DNA from 2 places in the Bradyrhizobium sp. DOA1 genome. Region 1 is predicted to be linked to the other one. Evidence: predicted binding sites of a transcription regulator. Region 1 holds the regulator's gene; the other holds the start of a gene.
What was found. Region 1 encodes PhoB, which activates phosphate uptake and scavenging genes when phosphate is short. Its sites were predicted from a motif close to TGTCATNNANCTGTCAT; they were not measured.
Positions count from the first base shown of each region.

Region 1 (7,344 bases):
CCGGGCCTTCGGGCCCGGCTTTCATGTCAGGAGATTGGGAAACCATGGCGCTCTATCTGGGGTCTGAGATGGGGATTGGAAGGGGGTGCGATCCGGATGCAGAATGGATCACACGAAAGCACGACAAGATCAGTGTCGTCCCGGGACTCGCAAGGCGCGAGCCCGGGACCCATAGCCACATGATTACATCACAACGCGAGATGACAACCCCGAGTCCTCGCCAAACAACTTCCTGTGGCTATGGATCCCGGATCGGCGCGCCGCTGTGCGGCGCTTGTCCGGGACGACAGTGTGTGCAAGGCGGTCGCCGGGCTTCCACCGGTGCTACTTCACCGCGTCGAAGCACCAGGCCAGGATGCCCTTTTGCGCGTGCAGGCGGTTTTCGGCCTCGTCGAACACGACCGATTGCGGGCCGTCGATCACCTCGTCGGTGACCTCCTCGCCGCGATGGGCCGGCAGGCAGTGCATGAACAGCGCGTCGGGCTTGGCCAGCGACATCAGCTTGCCGTTGACCTGGTAGGGCTTCAGCACGTTGTGACGATGCTCGCCCTCCTTGTCGCCCATCGACACCCAGGTGTCGGTGACGACGCAGTCGGCGCCCTTCACCGCGGCTTCCGGATCGGTGCCGAGCACGATGGGCGCGTTGGTCGCCTTGATCCAGTCGCGCATCACCTTCTTGGGTGCGAGCTCCGGAGGCGTCGCAACATTGAGCTGGAATTTGAAGCGCTCGGCGGCGTGCGCCCAGGACGCCAGCACGTTGTTGTCGTCGCCGGTCCAGGCCACCGTCTTGCCCTCGATCGGGCCGCGATGCTCCTCGTAGGTCATGAGGTCGGCCATCACCTGGCAGGGATGCGAACGGCGCGTCAGGCCGTTGATGACGGGCACGGTCGCATAGGCGGCAAGCTCCAGCAGCGCCTCGTGATTGAGGATGCGGATCATGATGGCGTCGACATAGCGCGACAGCACGCGCGCGGTGTCGGCGATGGTCTCGCCGCGGCCGAGCTGCATCTCGGCGCCGGTGAGCATGATGGGCTCACCGCCGAGCTGGCGCATGGCCACGTCGAACGACACCCGCGTCCGCGTCGAAGGACGCTCGAAGATCATCGCCAGCGTCTTGCCTTCGAGCGGCCTGACCGGCTGATGCGCCTTCTGCTTCGCCTTCATGGCGGAGGATGCGGCGAGCATGCGCTTGAGCTCCGACAACGGGAGCTCGTTGATGTCGAGGAAGTGTCTCGGCGACTTGCTCATCAGCTTGCCGCCCGCTTGGTCTGACTGGACGAGATCGCAGCGCAAGCACGCTCGAGCCGCCCGACGCTGTCCTCGATCTCGGCTTCGGTGACGATCAGAGGCGGCAGGAAGCGCACGACATTGTCGCCGGCACCGACCGTGAGCAGCTTTTCGTTGCGCAAGGCGGCAACGAGATCAGCCGAAGGCACCACCGCCTTGATGCCGATCAGCAGACCTTCGCCACGGACTTCGCTGACGATATCGGGGTGGCGGTCGATCACGGAGGCGAGCTTCTGCTTGAGCAGCAGCGACATCTTCTGCACGTGATCGAAGAAGCCGGGCTTGAGCATGACGTCGAGCACGGCGTTCGCAGCGGAGATCGCGAGCGGATTGCCGCCGAACGTCGAGCCGTGTGAGCCGGGCCCCATTCCGGCAGCCGCCTCCGCCGTGGCGAGCACCGCGCCGATCGGGAAGCCGCCACCGAGCGCCTTGGCGAGCGACATCACGTCGGGCGTGACGCCGGTGCGCCGGTGCGCGAAGAGATCGCCGGTACGCCCCATGCCGGTCTGCACCTCGTCGAAAGCGAGCAGAAGACCCTTCTCGTCGCAGAGCTGGCGCAGCGCCTTGAGGAAGGCGGGCGTCGACGAACGCACGCCGCCCTCGCCCTGGATCGGCTCAATCAGGATGCCAGCGGTCTGCGGGCCGATCGCCTTCTTCACGGCCTCGATGTCGCCATGCGGGACCTGGTCGAAACCGTCCATCGGCGGACCAAAACCTTCGAGGTATTTTGCAGATCCGGTCGCGGCCAGCGTCGCCAGCGTGCGGCCATGGAAGGCGCCTTCGAAGGTGATGATGCGATAGCGTTCCGGATGGCCCTTGGAGAAGTGATGGTGGCGGACCAGCTTGATCACACCCTCCAGCGCCTCGGCGCCGGAATTGCAGAAGAACACGAAGTCCGCAAAGCTCTCGTTGCACAGGCGCACGGCGAGCTTCTCGCCATCCGGGCTCTGGAACAGGTTCGACATGTGCCAGAGCTTCGTCGACTGCTCCTGCAAGGCCTTGACCAGCGCCGGATGGCAATGGCCGAGCGCGTTCACCGCAACACCCGAGGTGAAATCGAGATAGCGATCGCCATTGGTCGCGATCAGCCAGCAGCCTTCGCCGCGCTCGAAACCAAGGTCGGCCCTGGCGAAAACGGGAAGCAGATGCGGCGCGGCGCTGTTGGTCATGACCATCACTTGGATGTTGCATTTGAATGTTGAGACCTGCCTGGCATGCCTTGCGCAGCGCACCATTGACCGGTCCGGAAAACGAAACGTGCCGCCTTTTAAGGGCGGCACGCGGCACTATCTTATGCCTGGCAAGACGGGTGTCAATGCCGCCCGGAAAGCCTCGCGAAACGCTGATTCCGTAGTCTTGCGGTGCCGATTTTGCGGGGTTTTCACCACGGAACATGTGGAAGCGAGTCGGCGGACTCTTGCGCGGGAGTCACGCCATATTGTAGCGTTTGGACTGTCAGATACGACATCTCGTGCAGCGGTTCTGATCCCAAGAGTCCTCATGTACCGGCGTAAACGTTCGGGCGCTCGTTGCGCGCCCGGCGAGCCTTAAGGGATTCTGGCGGCACGGGTTTTTTCAAGGCTTAGGCATTCGCTGCGAGGCCCCAGGATGGCGGCGCGCAGCGAGGGAAAGGGTGCAATGACGGTTTTGACCTGGTCCGATGATCGCGTCGAGCAGCTGAAAAAGCTCTGGGAGGCCGGACTTTCGGCCAGCCAGATCGCGGCTGAGCTCGGCAATGTGACCCGCAATGCCGTGATCGGCAAAGTGCACAGGCTCGGCCTGTCCGGCCGCGCCAAGAGTCCGTCTTCGGCCGCTCCGCGGCCGCGCAAGGCACGCCCGGCGCAGCACATGATGCGGGTGACCCGTCCGATCTCGCGCGGCAACACCGCGCTGGCGCAGGCCTTCGAGGTCGAGGTCGAGGCAGAGCCCGTCACCTACGACAACGTGGTGCCGATGAGCCAGCGGCTGTCGCTGCTGGAATTGAACGAGGCGACCTGCCACTGGCCGGTCGGCGATCCCTCGAGCCCGGATTTCTTCTTCTGCGGCGGCAAGGCGCTCTCCGGCCTGCCCTACTGCGCCCAGCACTCGCGCGTCGCCTATCAGCCCGCAGCGGATCGCCGGCGCGCGCCGGCCAAGCCGAGCACGCGGTGAGCGGGGTTTAACTGACTGCAAGGACAGCAGCCGTCGCGCGATGACGGCTCCAATTGCTCGGTGTCACCCCCGCGAACGCGGGGATCCATAACCCAAGGGCGCAATTGTTGCGCGAGATGGTCACACCGAGTCGTCGTCAAACCACGTCTTGTGGTTATGGGTCCCGGGTTCGCGCTGCGCGCGCCCCGGGACGACAGCTGAGATTGTAGCCACAGCTGCCAGCGAACAAACTCAAAAACCTTACGTCTGCTCCGCCTTCGCAAACCGATCGTCGAGCGCATAGCCGGCACCGCGGACCGTGCGGATCGGGTCCTGCTCGCGGCCGAGATTGAGCAGCTTGCGCAGGCGGCCGATATGGACGTCGACGGTGCGTTCGTCGATGTAGATGTCGCGGCCCCAGACGCTGTCGAGCAGTTGCTCGCGCGAGAACACGCGGCCCGGATGCTCCAGGAAGAACTCCAGAAGGCGATACTCGGTCGGGCCGAGATCGATCGGCCGGCCCGAGCGCGCGACGCGGCGCTTGTCGCGGTCGAGCTCGATGTCGCCATAGGCCAGCACAGTGGCGAGCCGCTCCGGGCTTGCCCGCCGCAGAAGGCCCTTCACCCGCGCCAGCAGCTCCGGCACCGAGAACGGCTTGACGATGTAGTCGTCGGCGCCGGTCGCAAGACCCCGCACCCGCTCGCTCTCCTCGCCGCGCGCGGTGAGCATGATGATCGGCAGCTGCTTGGTCTCGGGACGGGTGCGCAGACGCCGGCACAGCTCGATGCCTGACAGCCCCGGCAGCATCCAGTCGAGCACGATCAGATCGGGGATGTGTTCCTTGAGGCGGGTGTCGGCGTCGTCGCCGCGCATCACCGTCTCCACGTCATAGCCGTCGCCTTCGAGGTTGTAGCGCAGAAGCTCGGTGAGAGCTTCTTCGTCTTCAACCACCATAATGCGTGCGCCCATGTGGTCGTCGCTCCTTAAGTCGTCAGGTATTCGGGACCGTCGTGGCGAAGGTCGTCATGTCGCCCTTCGGCCGCTTGTCGGTCATCGCCTGACCCTCGATCATGTAGAACACGGTCTCGGCGATGTTGGTGGCGTGGTCGCCGATCCGCTCGATGTTCTTGGCGCAGAACATCAGGTGGATGCAGAACGAGATGTTGCGCGGATCCTCCATCATATAAGTGAGGAGCTCGCGGAACAGCGAGGTGCAGATGGCGTCGACCTCCTCGTCGCCCTTCCACACCGCCATCGCCGCCGGCAGATCATGCGCGGCATAAGCGTCCAGCACCGACTTGACCTGCTGCTGCACGAGGTCGGTCATGTGCTCGAGGCCGCGAAACAGCTTCAGCGGATGGAAGTCCGCATCCAGCGCGGCGACGCGTTTGCCCATGTTCTTGGCGAGGTCGCCGATGCGCTCCAGATCGGTCGCGACGCGCATGGCGCCGACGATCTCGCGCAGGTCGACCGCCATCGGCTGGCGGCGGGCGATGGTGAGCACGGCGCGCTCCTCGATGCGCTTCTGCAGCGCGTCGAGCTCGGCGTCGATGGTGACGACGCGCTGGCCGAGTGCGACGTCGCGGCGGATCAGCGCGTCGACGGAGTCGACGATCATGCGCTCGGCGATGCCCCCCATCTCGGCGACCAGGCGGGTGAGCTCCTGGAGGTCGGTGTCGAAGGCCTTTGCGGTATGTTCAGAACCCATGTCCCGTCTCCTCAGCCGAACCGGCCGGTGATGTAATCCTGCGTGCGCCGGTCGCTCGGCGACGTGAAGATCTTGCTGGTGTCGTCGAACTCGATCAGCTCGCCGAGATACATGAAGGCGGTCTTGTCGGAGACACGGGCCGCCTGCTGCATGTTATGGGTGACGATCGCGATCGTGTAATTTTCGGACAGTTCCTGGATCAGCTCCTCGACCTTGGCGGTCGAGATCGGATCGAGCGCCGAGCAGGGCTCGTCGAACAGGATCACCTCGGGCCGCACCGCGACGGTGCGCGCGATGCAGAGACGCTGCTGCTGGCCGCCGGAGAGCGACAGGCCGGAGGCGTTGAGCTTGTCCTTGACCTCGTTCCACAACGCGCCGCCGCGCAGCGCCTTCTCGACCCGATCATCCATCTCGGATTTCGAGATCTTCTCGTAGAGGCGGATGCCGAAGGCGATGTTCTCGTAGATCGTCATCGGGAACGGCGTCGGCTTCTGGAACACCATGCCGACGCGGGCGCGCAGCAGGTTGAGGTCGAGCTTGGGATCGAGGATGTTGGTCTGATCCAGCAACAGCTGGCCGGTGGCACGCTGGCCCGGATAGAGATCGTACATCCGGTTGAAGATGCGCAGCAGGGTCGACTTGCCGCAGCCCGACGGGCCGATGAACGCCGTGACGCGGTTGGTGCCGAGCGCCAGATTGATGTTCTTCAGCGCGTGGTGCTCACCGTAATAGAAGTTCAGGTTGCGCGCGGTGACCTTGGCGGGCGCCTCGGGCAACGGCTGCGAGCCGGGGTGAACGGTCGGCGCACTGACGGAAACAGACATTTCGCTCATTTTGCAGTCCTCTCGGCGCCAAGGATGCGCGCGCCAATGTTCAGGGCAAGCACAGTCAGAGTGATGAGCAGCGCGCCGCTCCAGGCGAGTTGCTTCCAATATTCGTAGGGGCTCTGCACGAAGTTGTTGATGGTCACCGGCAGGTTGGCCATCGTCTTGTTCAGGCCGAGGCTGAAGAACTGGTTCGACAGCGCCGTGAACAGCAGCGGCGCGGTCTCGCCCGCGACGCGGGCAGTCGCCAGCAGCACGCCGGTGATGAGGCCGGAGCGCGCGGCCCGATAGGCGATGCGCTTGATCACCAGCGACCGCGGCAGACCGAGCGCGGAGGCCGCCTCGCGCAGCGGGTTCGGCACCAGCAGCAGCATGTCTTCGGTGGTGCGCACCACGACCGGGATCACGATGACGGCGAGCGCCAGCGCGCCGGCGATGGCCGAGAAGCCCCGCATCGGCACCACCACCGCGCCGTAGATGAACAGGCCGATGATGATCGAGGGCGCCGACAGGAGAATGTCGTTGATGAAGCGGATCACCGAGGTCAGCTTGTCGTTGCGGCCGTACTCGGCGAGATAGGTGCCGGCGAACAGGCCGAGCGGCGCGCCGATGCCGACGCCGATCACGGTCATGATGAGCGAGCCGACGATGGCGTTGAGCAGACCGCCCTCGTTCGATCCGGGCGGCGGCGTGTTCTCGGTGAAGACCTGGAGGTTGAGCCCGGCAAGGCCGTTGTAAAGCAGTGTTGCCAAGATCAGCGCGAGCCAGGTGACGCCGAACGCTGCGGCTGCGATGCAGAGGCCGCGAATGACGATGTCCCAGCGGCGGCGGCGTAAATAGATCGGGTTCATGGCTTCACTTCCCCGCCTTGGTTTCCAGGCGCAGCAGCATCAACCGGGCGGCCGCGAGCACGAAGAACGTCAGCACGAACAGCAAGAGGCCGAGCAGGATCAGGCCGGACTGGTGCAGGCCGTCGCTTTCGGCGAACTCGGAAGCAATCGCCGCCGAGATCGTGGTGCCCGGCGCGAAGATCGAGGAGGAGATGCGGAACGAATTGCCGATGATGAAGGTCACCGCCATGGTCTCGCCCAGCGCGCGGCCGAGCGCCAGCATGACGCCGCCGATGATGCCGACGCGGGTGTAGGGGATCACCACGCTGCGGACGACTTCCCAAGTGGTGCAGCCGACGCCGTAGGCGGCTTCCTTGAGCACCGGCGGCACCGTCTTGAACACGTCGACCGAGATCGACGTGATGAAGGGCAGCACCATGATGGCGAGGATCAGCGCCGCGTTGAACAGGCTGAGGTAGGACGGAGGCCCTGCGAAGATAGCGCCCAGCACGGGGACGCCGTCGAAGACCCTGATCATGAAGGGCTGGAACGTGTTGGCCAGGAA
Region 1 covers NZ_JXJM01000001.1:7,232,991-7,240,334, forward strand. Annotated here, with positions in the region: gene SE91_RS33495 (Hsp33 family molecular chaperone) at 1-46, opposite strand, end outside; gene argF (ornithine carbamoyltransferase) at 325-1,248, opposite strand; gene SE91_RS33505 (aspartate aminotransferase family protein) at 1,248-2,456, opposite strand; gene SE91_RS33510 (GcrA family cell cycle regulator) at 2,926-3,438, shown strand; gene phoB (phosphate regulon transcriptional regulator PhoB) at 3,679-4,386, opposite strand; gene phoU (phosphate signaling complex protein PhoU) at 4,409-5,125, opposite strand; gene pstB (phosphate ABC transporter ATP-binding protein PstB) at 5,137-5,958, opposite strand; gene pstA (phosphate ABC transporter permease PstA) at 5,955-6,800, opposite strand; gene pstC (phosphate ABC transporter permease subunit PstC) at 6,805-7,344, opposite strand, start outside.

Region 2 (7,344 bases), 3.0 Mb from region 1:
GCGTGATCTCGCCCTATGTCGGCGGCGCCTTCGGCTCCGGCTTGCGGCCGCAGCACCAGGTAGTGCTGGCAACGCTTGCCGCTCTCGCACTGAAGCGATCTGTCCGCGTCGTGCTGACGCGACAGCAGATGTACGGCCTCGGCTTTCGTCCCATGACCATCGAGCGCGTCGCGCTCGGGGCCAAGCCGGATGGCACGCTAGATGCGGTCACTCATGAAGCGATTGCCGTGACCTCCCGCTACGAGGATTTCTCGCGCAACGACACCGGCTGGGCCGAGCAGCTCTACAAGAGCCCCAACAGCCACCATTCCCACAAGCTGGTCGGCCTCGACGTCGCGACCCCCTGCGACATGCGCGCGCCGGGAGCCGCAACGGGCGTCTGCGCGCTCGAATGCGCCATGGACGAACTGGCCGTCGCGCTCAAGCTCGACCCGATCGAGCTGCGTCTGAGGTGCTACTCGGATCGCGACCAGACCGGAGACCTGCCCTACACCAGCAAGCAGTTGCGCGAATGTTACGCCCGCGGCGCGGAAGCTTTCGGCTGGAGCCGCCGCAATCCCGCACTCCGCTCGATGCGCGACGGCAAGGAACTCGTCGGCTGGGGCATGGCAACGGGCGTTTGGGAGGCGCTGCAGATGCCGGTCGCCGTCCGCATCGTGCTGACGGCCAACGGCCATGCCGAAGTCTCCTGCGCCGCGTCCGATATCGGCACCGGCACTTATACCATCGTGGCGCAGGTCGCGGCCGATGCCCTCGGCCTGCCGATCGAGAACATCAGCGTCAAGCTCGCGGACTCGACCCTGCCGCAGGCACCCGTGGAAGGCGGCTCATGGATGGCCGCCTCGAGCGCGCACGCCGTGCTCGGCGCAGCCGAGGAGATTCGCCGCGAGCTCGCGCGATACGCCAAGGCGATGCCTGCCTCGCCGCTCGCCGGCGTCGATGCGCCAGACATCATTCTCCTCGAAGGCACGGTCGCCAAGGCCGCCGACAGGAGCCGCGCCGTTTCGATCGCCGATGCGATGCGTCATGGCCAGGTCGAACGGATCGAGAAGGAGAAGCTGAACGAGTTCGCCGAGGACAAGTCGCACGCGCGCAACACGCATTCTGCCGTCTTCGCCGAGGTCAAGGTGGATGAAGAGCTCGGCGTCATCCGCGTCACGCGAGTTGTGAGCGCGATCGCGGCCGGGCGCATCCTGAACACCAAGACCGGCCGCAGTCAGATCATGGGCGGCGTGGTCTGGGGAATCGGGATGGCGCTGCACGAGGAGACGTTGATGGACCACCGCTTCGGCCGCATCATGAACGCGAATATCGCCGAATACCACATCCCCGTGAACGCCGACGTCCACGACATCGACGTGATTTTCGTCGACGAACCCGACGACCACATCAACAGGTTGGGCGTCAAGGGTCTCGGCGAAATCGGCATCGTTGGCGTGCCCGCGGCGATTGCGAACGCGGTCTATCATGCCACCGGCAAGCGTATTCGGCGTTTCCCGATCACGCTGGACAAGCTGCTCGATTGAGGCCACCAGCCTTCGAACTTCTAGCAACGCTCGGCTCCTGTCATCCAACTGTCATCGAATGTGCAGAGAGCTGGTATCTCCGCCACATTCGGGATCCGACATGGACTACTTCAAGCGCTTCAACTTCCTGTTCGCCGCACCTGTGTTCGACGCCGACGATCTCGAAGGCGTCCGCTTCAACCAGATTATCGAGGAGATCCAGCGCTCCGGCTTCGAGGTGGTCCGGGCCCGCAAGCTGGAGGATGCCGAGATGGCGGTGCAGACTGATGCCGCGATCGGCTGCATGGTGGTGGATTGGGGCAAGAAGGGCCTGGAAGGCAAAACCTCGGCGCTGATCAATCTGATGCGGCGTCGTGGACTCGATTTCCCGATCATCCTGTTGATCCGCCGCAAAAGATTCGAGGATCTGCCGGTCGAAGTGCTTGATTTCATCGACGGCTACGTCTTCCTCTCCGAGGAGACCCCGACCTTCATCGCCAAGAACCTGATCAGCCGGCTGAAGCAATATGCCGAGACGCTGAAGACGCCGTTCTTCGGCGCGCTGGTCGATTATGCCGAGGAAGGCAACCAGCTCTGGACTTGTCCTGGTCACAATGGCGGCGTGTTCTACAACCGCAGCCCGATCGGCCGCGTCTTCGTCGAACACCTCGGCGAGTCCGTGTTCCGCGACGACCTCGACAATTCCGTGCTCGATCTCGGCGATCTCCTCACCCATGAAGGCCCGGCGCTGAGAGCGCAGAAGGAGGCCGCGCAAATCTTTGGTGCGGAAAAGACCTACTTCGTGCTCAACGGCACTTCGACCTCGAACAAGGTCGCGCTCGGCGCACTCGTCACCGACGGCGATCTCGTGCTGTTCGACCGCAACAACCACAAGGCCGCCCATCACGGCGCGCTGATGATCAATGGTGGTATCCCGATCTACGTGCCGACCATCCGCAACGCCTGGGGCCTCATCGGTCCGATGCGCTGGGACTTGCTCGACGAGAAGAGCTTGCGCGAGGCGATCCGCAATCACCCGCTTGTCACGGACAGGGACGCTTGGCGCAAGGAACGGCCATTCCGCGTCGCCGTCGTCGAGCAATGCACCTATGACGGCACGATCCACAGCGCCGAGATGATCCTCAAGCGCATCGGCCATCTCTGCGAGTACATCCTGTTCGACGAGGCCTGGGCCGGCTTCATGAAATTCCACCCGCTCTATGCCGGCCGCTTCGCCATGAGCCTGGCCAATCTTCCACCGGAGGCGCCCGGCATCATCGCGACCCAATCGACGCACAAGCAACTCGCGAGCTTCTCGCAGGCCTCCCAGATCCACATCAAGGATCGTCACATCCGCGGCCAGAAGCGGCGCGTCGAGCATCGCCGTTTCAACGAGAGCTTCATGCAGCACGCTTCCACGTCGCCGTTCTATCCACTCTTCGCGTCATTGGATGTCGGGGCGCAGATGATGAAGGGCCGCTCTGGCGAGGTGCTGTGGGACGACACAATCCGGCTCGGCATCGAGTTGCGCAAGAAGATGCGGGCGATGCGCCGGGAGTTCGAGGAGAAGGAGCAAAATCCGGAGCGGCGCTGGTTTTTCGAGCCATTCGTGCCGGATCGCGTCGCCATTCCCGACGTCGGCCGCCCCGGGGCCGCTCACAACGTCGCCTGGGAGACCCTCTCCACCGACGAGCTCGCCACCAATCCCGCGCTGTGGCAGCTCTCCCCCGACGGCACCTGGCATAGCTTCCCCGGCCTCACTGAGGGCTTTGCCATGACCGACCCGAACAAGCTGACCCTGCTCACGCCCGGCTTCGACCGCACCACCGGCGCCTATGCCGAGCATGGCATCCCCGCGCCGGTCGTCGCGCAATACTTACGCGAAAACCGCATCGTTCCCGAGAAGAACGATCTCAACTCCATGCTCTTCCTGCTCACGCCCGGCGTCGAGGCGAGCAAGGCCGGCACACTGATCTCGGGTCTTGTCGCGTTCAAGAAGCTGCACGACGACAATGCGCTGCTGGCCGACGTCATCCCCGAGTTCTACCTGCGGCGGCAGGCGCGCTACGCCGGCGCGCGGCTGCGCGACCTCTGCGGCGAGATGCACCGCTTCTTCCGTGCCGCAGACGTCAGCGCGCTTCAGGCCCGGCAGTTCATGCCCGAGCACATGCCTGAGATCGCGATGTCGCCGCGCGATGCCGCGCGCTATCTGTTCCGCAACGACGTCGACTATCTGCCGATCGAGGCGATCGCGGGCCGCATCGCCACCACGCCGTTCGTGGTCTATCCGCCCGGCATCGCCACCATCGTGCCCGGCGAGCGGCTGACGGAACGAGCCAAGCCCATGATCGATTACCTCAAGATGTTCGAGACCTGCTTCAACACGTTTCCGGGCTTCGATGTGGAAATCCAGGGCGTCTACAAGGAGATCGATGCGAACGGCCGCATCGGGCTCTATACTTACGTCGTTGCCGAGTAGGTGCCGATGAACGAAGCAGCCGCGCGCGCGAGTGACGAACGGGTTTTGGTGCGGCCCTCACGCGAGGGCGACGTCGAGGCGATGCTGGCGATCTACCGCCATCACGTCCGCAATGGTGTGCCGCGCGACGTCGAGGGAACCGGCGCACCCGAGCCGGACGATCTGCGCGACCGGCGCAAGAACCTGAAGCAGACCCGCCTGCCGCATCTGGTCGCGACCTTTCGCGGCGAGGTCGTGGGCTATGCCTATGCGGTGCAATTCCGCAAGCGGCCGGCCTATCGCTACACGGCGAAACACTCGATCTATGTTCATCACGAGCATCTCGGCCGCGGAGTCGGGCGGCTTTTGCTCCAGGACCTGATCGATGCCTGCGCGGCGGCCGGCTTTCGCCAGATGATCGGCTATATCGATGCCGACAACGCGCCCTCGCTGGCGCTGCACGAGAAGTTCGGCTTCGCGCGCGCCGGGCTGCTCTGCGGTGTCGCCTATCGCCACGGCCGTTGGTCCGATACCGTGATGGTGCAACGATCGCTCGGCGCGGGGACGACGGCGCCCCCGCCTGTCACGGCGCCCGGCCGATAACGCCTTACGATGGAAAGTCAGCTGGTCTGACCTGGATGCGGTCGGCATGCAGCGACCAGTGATGCAAGGCTTGATCCTTGCAAAACTTCGCCTTGGCCCGCTCTTTGGCTTCGTCCTCATCGCAGGCGTCGATTTCGAGCGTGCCCTGGCACACCTCGATGTGCCGGCCGTACTGGCCGAGCACGTCTTTCATGAACCTGACGACATAAGTAGACATGGGACCTCCCTGCTGCCCCGGCGGCACTCTAATCCCATTTAGGCCAGATGCGGGAGGGAGTTTTTGACGCGGATCAAGGTCGGCGCAGCTTTCCGGCGGTCATTCCGGACGCTTGGCGCGAGCTCCTACCCCGGCGTCACGCCGAACGCCTGCTTGAAGCGTTCTGCATAGTGCGGCCAGACTTCGGGATTGATGATGCGCGGCGGGCGCTTGCCGTCGAGCGTCTCCAGCACCTGCTCGGCGGCGATGCGACCCATGTTCTGACGCGCCTCGATCGTCACCCCGGCGGTATGGGGACTCGCCAGCACGTTGTCGAGCTGGAGCAGCGGATGCTCCGGCGGCGGCGGCTCCTTGGACCAGACGTCGAGGCCGGCACCCGCAATGCGCTTGTCGCGCAAGGCCTGAAGCAGCGCGTCCTCATCATGGATGAAGCCGCGCGCCGTGGTGACGAAATAGGCATGCGGCTGCATCAGCCCGAATTCGCGCACGCTGATCATGTTGCGGCTGCCCTTGTTGAGCGGACAGGAGATCGAGACGAAATCGGACCGGCGCAGCAATTCGTCGAGCTCGACCTTCTCCCCGCCCCGCTCGGCCATGACCTCGGCCGACAGATAGGGATCATAGGCCAGCACCTTCATGCCGAGCAGGCCCTTGCACAACGCGGCGATGCGCCGGCCGACATTGCCGAGCCCGATGATGCCGACGGTCTTGTGTTCGACCTCGTTGCCGACGAGCTCGTTGCGGTTGACGTCGCGCTCGCGGCGCAGGCGGCGGTCGGACTGGATGATGCGCTTTGACAGCGTCAGCATCATCGCCAGCGCATGCTCGGCCACCGAATGGGCGTTGCCGCCGGACTGGTTGACGACCACGACGCCGGCGTCCGTGCAGGCCTCGACGTCAACGGGGTCGAAGCCGGCGCCATTGCTGGAGACGAGCAGCAAATTCGGTGTGCGCTTCAGGAAGGCGGCATCGACATGGAAATGCGGCGCCAGTTCGTCGCGGGCCGCGCCGACCTGGTAGACATGGGCTGCGCTGAGGATGGGCGCATAGAAATCTTCGGGGCTTTCGTTCTCGATGCGATCGAGCCGGACATCGGGCCGCGCCTTGAGGATGTCGATGTAGATCGGATTGGCCAGATATTTGACGTAGAACACGCGCTTGCTATTGACCGACATCAGGACCCTTCCGGCTCGCTCGCGAGGGAGATCGGCAAGGTCGGCGGTGCGCGCGCCTCTGCTTCCTCCCGCTTTTATCGTTACCGCCTTTATGACATGGCGGCGCCGGCCACGGCAGGCCGTTCAGCGCAGATCACGGTGCCGGCCAGGACATGTTGACAATCCCACTGCCTGCGTCAAGTTCGGCGGACTGCCGCGGCGGCCAGATACCAAGAAGCATGCGCGGCTCAAGGGAGAACGCAATGGGGATTGCGGAGCAGAAGACCTCGCCCCAGGCTGCACAGGAGGCCGGCGAAAGCAGCTGGCACGGCATCGTCCTGCAAACCCTGAAGCGGAACGAGATCAGCCTCATCCCCTACGTCCCTGATCGCGTGCTGACGCTGCTGATCAAGAACCTGCACGCCGATCCCTTCTTCACCACCTTTGCCACCGCCCGCGAGGAGGAAGCGGTCGGCATCGTTTCGGGAGCCTGGATGGGCGGCCGGCGCGGCGCGGTGTTAATGCAGACGTCAGGCTTTGCGACGCTCGCCAACGTGCTGGCCTCGCTCGCGGTGCCCTACCAGATTCCGCTGATCATGTTCGTCTCCGAGCGCGGCACGCTCGGCGAGTTCAACTACGGCCAGTCGCTGGTCTGCCGCACCATGCGTCCGGTGCTGGATTCGCTGGCGCTGGAGCATCACACCATCACCCGGCTCGACGAGCTCGAATTCATCGCCGACCGCTCGATCAAGCAGGCCGTCACCACGCAGGCGCCAGTGGCCCTGATCCTCAACCCGCTGCTCACGGGCGGCAAGGTGTTCGACAAGTGAGTTTGGCCATGGAACATCGCAACACCAAGGTGATGAACCGCTTCGACGTCACCTCGCGCCTGATCGCGAAGCTCGGAGACGAGGAAGCCGTGATCGGCGGCATCGGCAACACCAATTTCGATCTCTGGGCCGCCGGCCACCGCCCGCAGAATTTCTACATGCTGGGCAGCATGGGGCTCGCTTTCCCGATCGCGCTCGGCGTGGCGCTGGCGCAGCCCGACCGCCACGTCTTCGCGCTCGAAGGCGACGGCTCGCTCCTGATGCAGCTTGGTGCGCTCTCGACGATCGCGGCCCTGAAGCCGAAGAACCTCACGATGATCGTGATGGACAACGGAATCTACCAAATTACCGGCGCGCAGCCGACGCCGGCAGCTGGTGTCGCCGACATCGTCGCTATCGCTCTCGGCTCGGGTCTCGCCAACAGTGCCTGGGCTGCGGACGAGGAGGATTTCGAGCGGCTGATCGAGGCTGCGATGGGTGCCTCCGAGCCCCACCTGATCGCCGTACGGATCGACGACAAGCCGGGCATCGGCACCACCCGCCGCGATCCCGTGCAGATCCGGGAACGCTTCATGCA
Region 2 covers NZ_JXJM01000001.1:4,230,734-4,238,077, forward strand. Annotated here, with positions in the region: gene SE91_RS19960 (xanthine dehydrogenase family protein molybdopterin-binding subunit) at 1-1,526, shown strand, start outside; gene SE91_RS19965 (Orn/Lys/Arg family decarboxylase) at 1,627-3,984, shown strand; gene SE91_RS19970 (GNAT family N-acetyltransferase) at 3,991-4,566, shown strand; gene SE91_RS19975 (hypothetical protein) at 4,571-4,783, opposite strand; gene SE91_RS19980 (hydroxyacid dehydrogenase) at 4,909-5,958, opposite strand; gene SE91_RS19985 (thiamine pyrophosphate-binding protein) at 6,201-6,767, shown strand; gene SE91_RS19990 (thiamine pyrophosphate-dependent enzyme) at 6,776-7,344, shown strand, end outside.
Region 2: SE91_RS19965 (Orn/Lys/Arg family decarboxylase) is a predicted target of PhoB. The motif match lies at 1,565-1,581, and genes of this name have one in related genera.